Regions from separate parts of the Paenibacillus sophorae genome, predicted to be linked through region 1. Evidence: riboswitches for the same ligand, from Rfam matches in the RefSeq annotation. Region 1 holds a riboswitch; each other region holds the start of a gene.
What was found. A riboswitch is a leader RNA that binds a small molecule or an ion and turns the genes downstream of it on or off. The one in region 1 is predicted to bind cyclic di-GMP.
Positions count from the first base shown of each region.

Region 2: another riboswitch for cyclic di-GMP. It lies ahead of KP014_RS27735 (stalk domain-containing protein); the one in region 1 lies ahead of KP014_RS28680 (glycosyl hydrolase).
Region 3: another riboswitch for cyclic di-GMP. It lies ahead of KP014_RS28595 (anti-repressor SinI family protein); the one in region 1 lies ahead of KP014_RS28680 (glycosyl hydrolase).

Region 1 covers NZ_CP076607.1:1,776,558-1,780,766, reverse strand. Annotated here, with positions in the region: gene KP014_RS28680 (glycosyl hydrolase) at 187-1,989, opposite strand; cyclic di-GMP riboswitch class I at 2,002-2,084, opposite strand; gene KP014_RS08305 (sugar phosphate nucleotidyltransferase) at 2,237-3,610, opposite strand; gene KP014_RS08300 (UDP-glucose dehydrogenase family protein) at 3,764-4,209, opposite strand, start outside.
Region 2 covers NZ_CP076607.1:5,712,033-5,716,241, forward strand. Annotated here, with positions in the region: gene KP014_RS27730 (LysM peptidoglycan-binding domain-containing protein) at 1-537, shown strand, start outside; gene KP014_RS27735 (stalk domain-containing protein) at 659-2,542, opposite strand; cyclic di-GMP riboswitch class I at 2,598-2,690, opposite strand; gene KP014_RS27740 (radical SAM protein) at 2,900-3,799, shown strand; gene KP014_RS27745 (pyridoxal phosphate-dependent aminotransferase) at 3,829-4,209, shown strand, end outside.
Region 3 covers NZ_CP076607.1:1,031,773-1,035,981, reverse strand. Annotated here, with positions in the region: gene KP014_RS05005 (MDR family MFS transporter) at 1-233, shown strand, start outside; gene KP014_RS05000 (PadR family transcriptional regulator) at 241-807, shown strand; gene KP014_RS04995 (aldo/keto reductase) at 920-1,894, shown strand; gene KP014_RS04990 (helix-turn-helix domain-containing protein) at 2,058-2,402, shown strand; gene KP014_RS28595 (anti-repressor SinI family protein) at 2,498-2,650, opposite strand; cyclic di-GMP riboswitch class I at 2,677-2,766, opposite strand; gene KP014_RS04980 (2-oxoglutarate dehydrogenase E1 component) at 3,243-4,209, shown strand, end outside.

The DNA of each region.
Region 1 (4,209 bases):
GGATTGTCGCCCCCGAATGTCCGTCCTCCAGATGGCTGAAATGACGGCCATTATCCGAAGCGGGGCTCGATAGCTTAGAAGCCCTGCTGAAAAGCAAGCAGGGCTGTCAAGGCTCTAATGAACTGAATTAGATTGTACTTTCAAAATATCGGCGGCCCACACATGAAACTATTCGTAAAAAATATATCAAAGCGATCCGGAAAGATAAAACGCGCTCGCGGGAACAGTTTCCTTAATTTGGCTAGGGCTTTCCCACATCAGACGAGCTTTGGCGCTCCCCGTATTGTCGTAATATTCTACTTTAATGTCGTACAGTTTACCGGCTTCCAGGTCGATTCTTCCCTTCCGCTCTATTCCGTACTGAGTCGACCAACTGGTAATAACCGCCTGCCCGTTGACCCATAACCGAATACCATCGTCCGAACTTGTATAGAAGGAATAGTTCTCGGTGTAGAGAGCCTTGATTTTACCGCTCCAACGGACTGAAAATTGGTCAGGGCCGACAGAGCTGTCCGGTGTTCCAGCCCCCCAGTTAAAATCGATGGCCGATTCTTCCCGTACCAGCGCAGGCGTTCCGGAAAGCTGCATATTGGCAAAATATTCGCCAATCAGCCCGTTGCGAGCCTGCGAACTATCCTTCGCCCCCAAACCTTCTCCTATCGGCTGATAACTCGGAGCAGGCGTTGGACTCGGTTCCGGCATTGGCGTTGGTGCCGGACTCGGTTCCGGCGTTGGTGCCGGCGTCGGACTCGGCGTTGGTGTTGGACTCGGTTCCGGCGTTGGCGTCGGACTAGGTGACGGTGTTGGCGTCGGACTCGGTTCCGGCGTTGGCGTCGGGCTAGGCGTCGGCGTCGGGCTAGGCGTCGGCGTCGGGCTAGGCGTCGGTGTTGGGCTAGGCGTCGGTGTTGGGCTAGGCGACGGCGTTGCCATCGTAAACGAAGCCATTCCCGTAATTATCTCATCGCGTGTTACCGTAAACCCGTTGTTCAGAAAGCTCTTGATTGTTGTAGTGCTGTTGTTTTCATAAAGCATTTTGCCCCAAGTCATCATAAAGACCCATTTGCTCTGTGATTTGGGCAGCATCGCCGGATCGGGCATTTGGCCGTTCTCGCCAATGGCAATCGGCTTGCCGGCTGCCAGAGTCAACAGGCTGTCGTAATAGTACTGATTGAAATCCTTGTTATAAATGTCCGCCGCCAGAATGTCCACCTTATCCGCACCGGGATAGGTCTTGACGTAAGGATCGGCCCAACTGTTCGGAGCGTTCGGGCTCCATACCCAGAGCAGATTATTAAGTTTATGAACATTAACGAAACGGTCATACATAATATTCCACAGAGCGGCAAAATTGTTCTTCTTGCCCCACCAGAACCAATCGCCGTTCATTTCATGGTACGGGCGCCACAGCACAGGCACCCCGGCATCGCGCAGGGTTTTCAGCGATACCGCCACTTTATCAAGCTCTGTGATCAGGCTGTTGTACTCCGTAGTTCCAGGCGTGACATACTTGTCAAAATCAGCCTGGGACAGCGATTTTTGTACGTTCGCCCAGTCATAAGTCGTACCGGGCAGATTCGCGTGGTACGTCATGGCGACGATGCCGCCGGCATTATACCACTTGATCGCGCTGCTGACGACATTTTGCCGCAGCCATGTCACGGCGCCGTCCGTTTGGCCGTTAATCGCCCCAAGCTCGTATCCATGGAGGGCCGCATATCTGCCGCTCGTTGCTTGAAGCTTGTTATTGAACTCGTCCGGACTTTCCAGATAATCATGCTGGCCGGTAATAATGCGGGTTCCGGAAATGGAGTACAGGTAGCTTAGCAGCTTGACCGCTTCGGGAGAAGCATCAGGATTGACGGGTCTCCCTGGAGCCTCCGCAGCCGAAGCAATCGCCGGGCTTCCTGCACCCGTGGGCGGGACAAATGTCAGGAGCAGACACAGAGATAGCATAGCAAAGAACAGTCGATACGTACGATGAACTTTCAATTCCATCTTCCTTTCGGTAACCAGGCTGCCTCCTTGAATGAAGAGGCCCTATGGCTTTGCGTCCCTACCTCGCGATAGGTTTGCCTTTGTCGTATTGGAAGGCTTAGCCTTCTACCGTACATATCGACGCTATTCAGTTATTCATGAACCCCATTTTTCATAAATCCTTAATAAATGGGTCAAAAGGCCTGTTTATAAAATCGTAAAAATGGTTAATAACTAGTTTTACCTATCCATTCAAACTTTTTCAAGAAATGAACTGCTGCAGCTCAATGTCCTTCCAATCCAGCGTAATGCGGATGTTGTCCTCTTCCACCAGCTCCGATCCGGTCTGCACTTCAATGAACTCCACATCGGTCAGAGCCAGAATGCTGTGCTTCGTTCCTTCCGGTATGCGTACAACGTCTCCCGCTTTTACCTTGTGCATTTTTTCATTAAGGATGATGCTGGCTTCCCCGCTGATGAACGTCCAGATTTCACTGCGCTTGAGATGGTACTGGTAGCTGATATTTTTTCCCTCTGCGATAAAAATCCGCTTCGTCAGCACTTCATTGCTTTCCCGGTATTTGACGTAATCAATCACCCGGTAGTGGCCCCATCGCCGTTCCTCATACATCGGTCTTTGCTCCGTCCCCTTCAGCACCTCCTTGATGCGCGGACTTTCCGATTTGTGAGTGACGAGAATGCCGTCCGGACTCGCGGCGATAATCAGATCCTGAGCACCGATTACCGTGATCGGAATATCAAGCTCGTTGACAAGGCAGCTTGTCGAGGAATCCTCGGTCAGAACGCCCTTGCCCATTTGATTGCTCGCCATCTCTTCTGTTAGCGTATTCCAGGTGCCCAGATCCTTCCAGAACCCATCATACGGCTGAACAACGATTTTGTCTTCCCGTTCAACCACCTCATAGTCGAAGCTGATCGAAGAGAGCAGTTTGTACTGCTTCTGCAGCTCCTCGTAGGTCAGAGGCAGCCCTTTTTGCTGCAAAATATCAAGCAGGTATCCGAGACGGAAGGCGAATACCCCGCAGTTCCACAAAGCGCCATGCCCAATGAGCTCTTCGGCGCGCAGGCGATCCGGCTTTTCGAGGAAACCGCTCACCGGCATGACTCCATTCTCCTGAGCTTCAGCGCTCGAAGGGATAATGTAGCCATATTTTTCCGAAGGATGCTCCGGTACAACACCGATCAGCGCGAGGTTCGCGCCGGTGGCGTCAAGCGCCTGCTCCAGCTGTGAAACCGCGCCGAAGAAGGAGCCTTCCACATAAGGGTCAACCGGCAGAATCGCCACCGTCTCATCCGGGAGCACGCCCTCTACCGAATACAGATAGACGGCCGTGAGCGCAATCGCCGGGAAGGTATCGCGGCGTTCAGGCTCGACGATAATCTTCACATTCCCGCCCAGCTGACTCTGAATCATTTCCACCTGCCCGCGTCCTGTCGCCAGATACGACGATTCCGCGAGTCCCGCTTCTCCCAGCTGCCGCCATACCCGTTGGACCATCGATTCAGGTTCGCCGAGCGGGCTTTCCAGCACCTTCAGGAACTGTTTCGAACGTGAATCATTGGACAGAGGCCATAGCCGTTTTCCCGAACCGCCAGATAAAAGCACCAATTTCATAATGATACCCTCCCTCTAAATGGTCATGATATGGCCGTGGACAACCGGCTGTTTAATGGAACTCCATTGTGTCAATATCGTAGTCTTAAGGCAGTACTTCTGGCAGCAACCGAAGCGCAGCATGCGTTTCCCGTGTTCTTTACAGGGAGGCGATTATACCGCCCCCGCCACACTCGGAGAAAAGCCGCTGAGTCCCCCCATCCGCGGGCGTCCCACCGAATAATATTCCAGTCCGGTTCCTTCGATCTGCTCCTTGGAGTAAACATTGCGGCCGTCGATCAGGATCGGCTTGCGCATGCTCGCGGATAATTGATGCAGATTGATATCCTTGAACACGGCCCAGTCCGTCAGCAGGCAGAGCGCGTCGCTGCCGGACGCCGCTTCCTCCGGTACGGCGCACCAGTGAATCAGCGGGTGATTATACTGCTGCCGGAAATTGTCCGCGGCGATCGGATCGTATACCTTCACATGCGCCCCTTCCTTAACTAGCGCCTCGATGATTTCCCTTGCCGGCGATTCGCGAACATCGTCGGTGTTCGGCTTGAAGGCGAGTCCCCAAATGCCGATGCTCGCGCCTTGCAGGCTGCCGAGCGATTCAT
Region 2 (4,209 bases), 1.9 Mb from region 1:
TCCGGCTGCAGAGGAGCGGGGCTTGCAAGCGAGATTTGGATCATCGATATCCGCCATCCCGCACCGATCCGCGTGATTTCCGGGGCAGGCGCCATCACCTCCGTACAATGGTCCCATGGAGCCATTCCGGCGGAAGACTACGCCCAGTTCCGCAGTGCAGCGTACCGGGTCAGCTTCCCTTATCCCGCCGCCTGGCGGGCGGTGAGCGAGACCCGGTACGAGGGCGCGGACGGTTTCTTCCAAATCTCCGCCCTGGCCAGCGAGCTACCGTTTCCAGAACTGTGCCGCGCAGAAGCTTATCACCGGTTAATGCCATACGGCTCTTCGCCGCGGATCGTTCCGGGACGAGTGCAGAATCAGGAAGCCTGCTTTATCTTCCCTTCCCCGGACCAAGCGCCGGAATTTCGGCGGCAATCCGCACTCATCGCCGTATATCCGCAGCCTGTTGTGATTAACGGCACCACCTATCCGTACTTCATCCTCTGGGCGGATCAAGATCATCTTCAAGCGATGGTGAACGGATTGCGTTTTCTTTGACAGGAGGAATGGTTCACAGACCACAAGAGCCAACCCGATTGAAGGGTTGGCTCAGAGGGATTAATATTAAGTTTCGCAGCAGTCCCGATGAAAATAACTTCGTCAGGACTGTTATTATTGTTTAATTCTTTAAAGGTTCACCCGAATCGTCAAATTCGCCTTGGTACAGCACATTCCCCTCGGGATCATAGAGTGTGCCGTTAATAAACCGGTCGTCCGCAAAATCCCCCTCAATTTTAACCTCACCGCTGGCGTAATACCAGATTGCCTTTCCTTCCCGCCGTCCCTTACTTATTTCTACGACGAGATATTCGCCTGTACTTCGATTCAGAACAACCTCTTGCCCCTCCCAGTGCAGCGCTCCATTGTAAGAACCCTTGTACCGAAGTCCGCCGCCGGGATAATATTCGATGCCCTCGGTCTGCATTCCATCTCTCATCGTTCCTTCGAAAAACAGTTCGTCAGCGAAAAGATAGTACATTTTCCCTTCGCCATGCATTTTATCGTTCTTCCACTCCCCTTCATAGAAAACACGTCCGTTTTCGTTGTATTGCGTTCCATATCCCTCACGGATACCGCCTACCAGTCCGCCATGATACCGCATGCTGCCGTCCTCGTTATAGAGGGTATCCTTGGTATCTTTCAGGCTGATGTACACCGTCTGCTTTGCTCCATTCCAGCTTATTTTACGATCAGCCGCTTCACCAATAAGTCTAAGAGGAACATAGGTTGTACCGCCCCGAGTAACCGGCGCATAATCGGTTTTGATAGCTTTTCCATTAACAACCATCTCTTTCTTGCCAATAGTCAGTTTAATTACCAGGCTTCCCTTGGTGCCCGTGATCTGGCGCGTTTTGTTATCCCACTTTATGCCGAACCCCATCCGCTCGAACAGGGAACGAAACTCGACATAGGTGCTATTGTTAAGCGAAATTGGGGCCGTACGCAGGGGAACCTCTAACCCGTCCATAACGACATGAATCGGTTCTGCATTCCGGTCTGCACGGGTACTCGGAGGAATGATGGTTCTTTTGACGATAAAACCGCCTTTATTTAAATAAATCAGCGTATCGCCGGAGAGTCCGAGTACATGATTGTATGTCGCTTCCAGCGGTATCGAAAAGGACTCCTTATGCAAAAGGTCCACACCTGTTACCTCTGCTTTATTTCCCTCACCTTTTTCAACCCAAAGGCCATAGGACAATCCTGTAAATACTTTTGACAATTTGAAAGGAGCATCATTTTGCAGGACGATTCCCTTTTCAGACGGAGTGGTTGCGTTCAGCTCAACATAACCCTGATTTTCCCTGAGTTTGGTCTTGAGCAAAATGTATTTGCCATTGAACGAATAATCATACGGAAAGCTGGCTCCGTAAAAATTATTTTTACTTTTTGTTTCCAGATTATAGGCCCTAATTTCATCGGATCGGTACAGATAGATAAGCCGGCCCTTACCCAGCTGAGGATTACTCCCTTCCTCGATCTCCTCCGACTCTCCGGTTGTCAAATTAAGAACTTGGACTTTGTAATGATCAACCCATGCCAGATAATTGCCATTTCCAACGGGCTCCGTTAGCGATGATGACCCGCCGTCAACCAGCTTCTTTTTTTCCTTACTTTTCAAATTGTATCCCCATATATCACTTCCATGGAGTTCATTACTCTGAATCCAAAGAACCATTGGGCCTTGAATGGTATCCGCTATAACCGGGTTATATTTGTGGGTCTTATCGGTAGTCAATCTTTCCGTCTTTCCGTTATCCAAATTTAAAACGTAAATCGAATCATAGTAATCTTGAATTATAGTCCAGGTTAAGTAGCGGCCAGCGATATCAGCATCCTTGAGATCTTGAAAATCAACCGGTCCGACTTTGAACTTCGTCACCTCGTCTTTCCATGTGTAGTTCAGCCCTGCTGCCGCGCTCGCAACCATCCCCCTTGTCTCCATTTCGGTTAATGCAACGAGCATCCAGACCACAAGCACACTCCAAAAGATTCTTCTCATTTTCGTTGAACCCTTCCTTTCTTCTGCTGTGAGAACACACAAAAAAACAAGCTGCCTGAGCAACCCGGCTGTCTGGTTATAGTTTCCTATAACGGTAGACCCGTGGCTTTGCGTCCCCGTCTTTCGAACGAGTTTGCCTTTGGTCAATCACTTGTTTCGTGATTTCTTATAGTTCTTTTGCTGCTTCTTTTTAGAGTATAAGTCCCAATTTAAAATTTACCAATGAAATGTTTTGTTTATTATCTAAATATTACTAATTGGTTTTCGATACGTACTTTAAAGTGCGTACTACCTTAGAAAGCTGCATGATTGTAAACTTATAGAAATAAGCATAACGTACAAAAAGGAGAGATTAAAATGAAATATACCGGGCCCGTTTATCGTCCGCCATTTGAAGCAAACTCATTATTATTACAAGTTACTGTAGGATGCAGCCATAATGAATGCAGCTTCTGCACCATGTATAGCGATGTTCCTTTTCATGTCGAAACGCTGGAGCAAATCGAACAGGATTTACGGGAAGCGAGACGAGTGTATCCTAGAGTAAACCGTATTTTCTTAGTTAATGCCGACCCCTTTTCTCTAAGTGCGGACCGGCTGAAATCCATTGCTGTTAAAATCAATGAAATTCTGCCTGAAGTTGAGACTATAGCGATGTATGCCTCCGTTAATAACATCATAAATAAAACAGATGATGAGCTTAAAGAATTAAGAGCTTTAAAGATTAATGACCTCAACATTGGTCTGGAATCCGGTATGCCAGAGGTCGTGGAACATTTTAATAAAGGGTTTACCGTGGATGAAGCGAAAGCGCAGTTAAAGCGTTTGACCAATGCTGGCATAGACTTTAGTGTAAATATTATCATCGGAGGAGCCGGCAGCGAGAAAACACGTGAAAACGCAACAGCAAACAGCAAACTGCTAAATGAAGTTAAACCAAAGCTCATCTTTATTGCCACTTTACACGTGGATCCCGGCAGCCCGCTGGATGAAGAAGTAAAAAAAGGGCTTTTTATAGAAAATACCTTGCGTCAAAATATTGAAGAGGAAATCGAAATGTTAAGTGGACTGGACTTAGATCATACGTATTTCTTCGGTCTCCATACATCCAATGTAATACCCGTACACGGTATGCTGCCAGACAAGAAAGATGAAATGGTTGCGGAACTAAAAGAAGGCTTAGACTCCATTGGGGTCGAATATTTAGACGGTCACCTACAAAAAGGTGTGGAAGGTGCGGTTTCAATACGCAGATAAGATTACACGGCAGCAGAAGGAGATTAATAATGAAAGAATTATCGTCAAAGATCGCAAGCATCGAACCGGCTAAAATCAGAAAAATGTATGATATGGCACAAGGTTTGGATAATGTGATTAGTTTTGTAATAGGCGAACCTGAATTTGATACTCCGGGGCATATTATTGAAGCTGCAAAAAAAGCCATGGATCACGGCCACACTCATTACACGCCAAATTCCGGTATTCTTCCTCTGCGTGAAGCTGTAAGCGCGCATTTTAAAGATTTTGACAAAGTTAGTTACAATCCGCTTGATGAAATCATGATTACAGTTGGGGGTATGCAGGGGCTTTACCTGTCCCTTCTGGTCCTTACGAACCCCGGAGATGAGGTTATCGTAAGTGATCCATGTTATACCAATTATTACGGA
Region 3 (4,209 bases), 740 kb from region 1:
CCCAGTCATCCGCCTTCGGCGATCCGCGCGCCGCGCTGACCCCGGAAGCAAGAGCGCAGATTCCGGCTCCCGTGCTTGAGAAAATCTCAGCCGCGCTGTCTTCCTCCATTGCGCATACGTTCCTGTGGGCGCTTATTCCGGCGGTGCTAGGGCTCGCGGCCGTGCTGCTCATGCCGAAGGACCGCCTCTTCACCCGCAGTAAAGCTCCGCAGCCGGCGACCAGCAAGGATTAGAGCTGCCATGTCAATGAAGCTGGCTATTCTCGGGCTGCTGCTGGAACGGGACATGCATCCCTATGAAATGATGCTGGTGATGAAAGACCGCGCGATCGATCAGATTACGAAGCTGCAAATGGGCTCCCTGTACTACGCCGTCGACCAATTAGCCAAGAACGGACAGATTGCACAGATTGAGATTATCCGCAGCAGCGACCGGCCGGACAAAACCATATACCGGATCACCGGTTCGGGAAGGGCCTTGTTCGAGCAGCTCCTGCTGCAGCTGTTTAAGCAGAACGACACCCTCTATCATCCGATGTACCTCGCGCTCGCCTTCTCGCGGCATGTTGATCCGGACAAGATTGCGAAACTGTTGGAGGAGCGCATCCGGGAGACCGAGCATCAGGTCAATCTCGCTTATCAGGTCTATGAAGAGCATGTTTCCACCGTTCCCCGCGCCGCGCTTCATCTCATGTACGGCAAATATGAGCACAGCCTGACGGAACTGAAATGGCTGAAGCGCCTGTACGCTGACGTACGGGCGCACAAGCTCGGCGATATCGGGAAGCCCTTGGATCTAAAGGAGTAGCCCCCTTGTATGCCGCCTGGCACCGCTTCTTAAGCGATTAAAAGTATCGTACTGGCTTCCAAAGTTGTACAATATCTCTGAAATCATCTATCACTATGACGGAGGGATTGAATTGAAAACGTTACCGCTTAACAAGCGCGGAATTCCCGCAAGCCGGCTTGTCCTGGGCTGTATGGGCCTTGGTGGAGACTGGGACCGCGAGGCGATTACCAAAGAGCAGATCAATGAAGGACATGAGGCTGTCGAAGCTGCGCTCTCCATCGGCGTCAACATGTTCGACCATGCCGATATTTACACCCGCGGCAAAGCCGAGCAAGTATTCGGCACCGTCCTTAAAGAACGGCCGGAGCTGCGTGAACGTATCATTCTTCAATCGAAGTGCGGCATTAAGCTGGCCGAACCGGGCGAAAGCTCCAACGTGTTCGATTTCTCCAAGAGCCATATCCTGAGCAGCGTGGACGGCATCCTGTCTCGTCTGGGAGCCGAATACCTTGATATTCTGCTGCTTCACCGGCCCGATCCGCTGATGGACCCTGAAGAGGTGGGCGAAGCGCTTCACCTGCTTAAGCAATCCGGCAAGGTGCGGCATTTCGGCGTCTCCAATATGAGCGAGGGGCAGATCAAGCTGCTTCAGGCATACAGCGAAGAGCCGTTTATCGTCAATCAACTGGAGATGAGCCTTGAGAAGATCTACTGGCTCGATTCGGTTGTAAGCGTCAATCAGAAAGCCTGGAGAGAGCAAGGTATGCCCGAGGGAACGGTCGAGCACTGCAGACTGGAGAATATCCAGCTTCAGGCGTGGGGGCCGCTGGCCCAGGGCAAATACAGCGGTCGCCCGCTGGACGGAGAATCCGAAACGGTCCGCAGCACCGCGCGCCTTGTCCGTACGCTGGCCGATGAGAAAGGGACAACCCCGGAAGCGATTGTCCTCTCCTGGCTGATGGCGCATCCGGCCACGATTCAGCCCGTCATCGGAACGGTAAATCCGAAGCGCATCTCAGCCTGCGAAGGGGCGGACAAGCTTGCACTTACCCGTAAGGAATGGTATGACCTGTACGTCAGCTCCCGGGGCGTGCCGTTACCCTGACGATTCGCTGGCGCGCCGCCGCAGAAATCGAAGGGATAGAAGGCAGCGCCCAGCCGCCGATAGCTTTCAGATTCGTTAGAATTTCTGGAAAATGCCTGCTTTGCCTTGTATGCGGACCTTTGCTATACTAGTACCAAAAACAAGGAGGGGGGCGTAACTCATCGTGCCAGATAATATAGGACAACACATTCAGCATCTTCGTCTGGAGAAGGGATTATCTTTATCCGAGCTGGCGGGCAAGGCTGATGTGGCCAAATCATACTTAAGCAATGTTGAACGCAACATTCAATCCAACCCCTCTATCCAATTCATTGAAAAAATTGCCGAGGCTCTGGACGTTCCCGTTCACGTTCTTCTCTATGGGGAGATTTCCGATACGCAGGAGGAACCGCTGGATTCCGAATGGTTCAAACTGGTTCAGGAGGCTATGGCTTCGGGCGTCAGTAAACGCGAGTTTAAGGAGTTTCTGGATTACCAGAAATGGCGTCTTGAACAGAAGGACCAGTGACCCAGCAAAGCCCACAAACATACAGAGGACATGACGCCGCGCCGCCATGTCCTCTCTCAAATTTCAATTGATAATGCCCTGTCAGACCCCTCTTGCTACATTGCCTTAAGGGTCCTGTCATTGAAGAACCGACGAATCTCATCCACTTGGAGCCCTTGCTTCTTTGCTTTCAGAAGCAAATACACCCATTCCATATCAAGCTCTGACGTCTGCAGCTCTCCGATGTTCCCCTGGTTGGACTTGTCCAAAAAATCTCCTCCTAAGATTTTTGTCCCCAGGCAGTCCGGCCGTCGTAGTATATAAAAATTACCTTAGACCCGAGACTTTGTGCCCCTGCCTTTCAGCAAGTTTACCTTTTACTGGACCCTTGCTATTCAAGGATCTGATCTTGTTCTCATTACAACGAGTCTTGCAAGAATATTATACAAGAAGCTTGCCCAAAAGTGTGTCGAATTTTGGAAATAAGTAAGTATGCGCGGAGAAAAAAATAGAGTTGATCAAACGGCACCCGGAAGTAGAAATAACTTGAACATATGTATGATCTTAGTAGTATGAATGAACTATATATGACAAATACCCATTTTTCAAGTCTGCTAACCATTAATTTTGAAAACAGAGAACCCTCTATGTTGGTCCTGCTCAAAATTATGCCTTTTTTCGAACGAATTGGACGAAAGCTTGAATTGATTACAAATGTTGAAAGTAGCACAATAGGATGAGGCACTTACTTTATAATGGTTTCTTTTTATTATAGAATGTAAACGTAACCATCGAAGCTCCAAAAGCGGGCCCTCCTTGTTCACCGCCACCTTTGGAGTTTAACTGTTAGGAGGATGTTTCATGTCAGCCAAAGAGTCCTACAACGAATCCGTCTGGAGCAAGTATTACGGTCCCAATCTGGGCTACATTCAGGAAAAGTACGAACATTTCGCCGAAGATCCTTCTTCAGTGGAAGCCCACTACCGCGAACTATTCACCATCTATGGTCCTCCTCCGCTGACATCCGAGGCTGCCAGAACTCCCGGACCGTCCCTGTCCGAAGATACCGATTGGCTCCGCAAAGCGGTTAGAGCCTCCAAGTTGATCGCTAGCATCCGCATTTTTGGCCATCTGGCGGCCGACATTGACCCGCTGGAACAGGGCCATACCTCCATGGCCAAATGGCTGGACCCCGAGACTTATGAGCTTACGCGCGAAGATTTGCTTGCCCTGCCGGCTTCGCTTATCTGGGAGAATGCTCCGCAGGATGTGCTGACAGGCTGGGACGCTTATCACCGGATGCGCCAAACCTATACCAAGACGATCGCTTACGAGTTCGGCCATGTCCACGACGAGCAGGAGCTTCGCTGGTTGAACAGCCAGGCCGAATCGGCCACCTCGCCCGCTCCGCTGACTCCGGCGGAACGCAAAGGGCTGCTGGGCCGGCTCATCCAGGTGGAGCAGTTCGAGACGTTCCTGCATAAGACATTCGTCGGCCAGAAGCGGTTCAGTCTGGAAGGCAATGATGCGCTTGTTCCCATGCTGGACGAAATTGTCCGCGCGGCCGCGCACGACGGCGCGGAGCATATCCTGATGGGGATGGCCCACCGGGGCCGTTTGAATGTGCTCGCGCATATCTTGGGTAAACCATACGATATTATTTTCTCCGAATTCCACCACTCTCCAAACAAGGAGCTGTTCCCGTCCGAAGGCTCCATGGGCATCAACTACGGCTGGACCGGAGATGTAAAATACCATTTGGGCGCCGACCGCGCGTTCCATGAAGGCGAGACCGTACGAGCCCGTCTGACGCTTGCCAACAACCCGA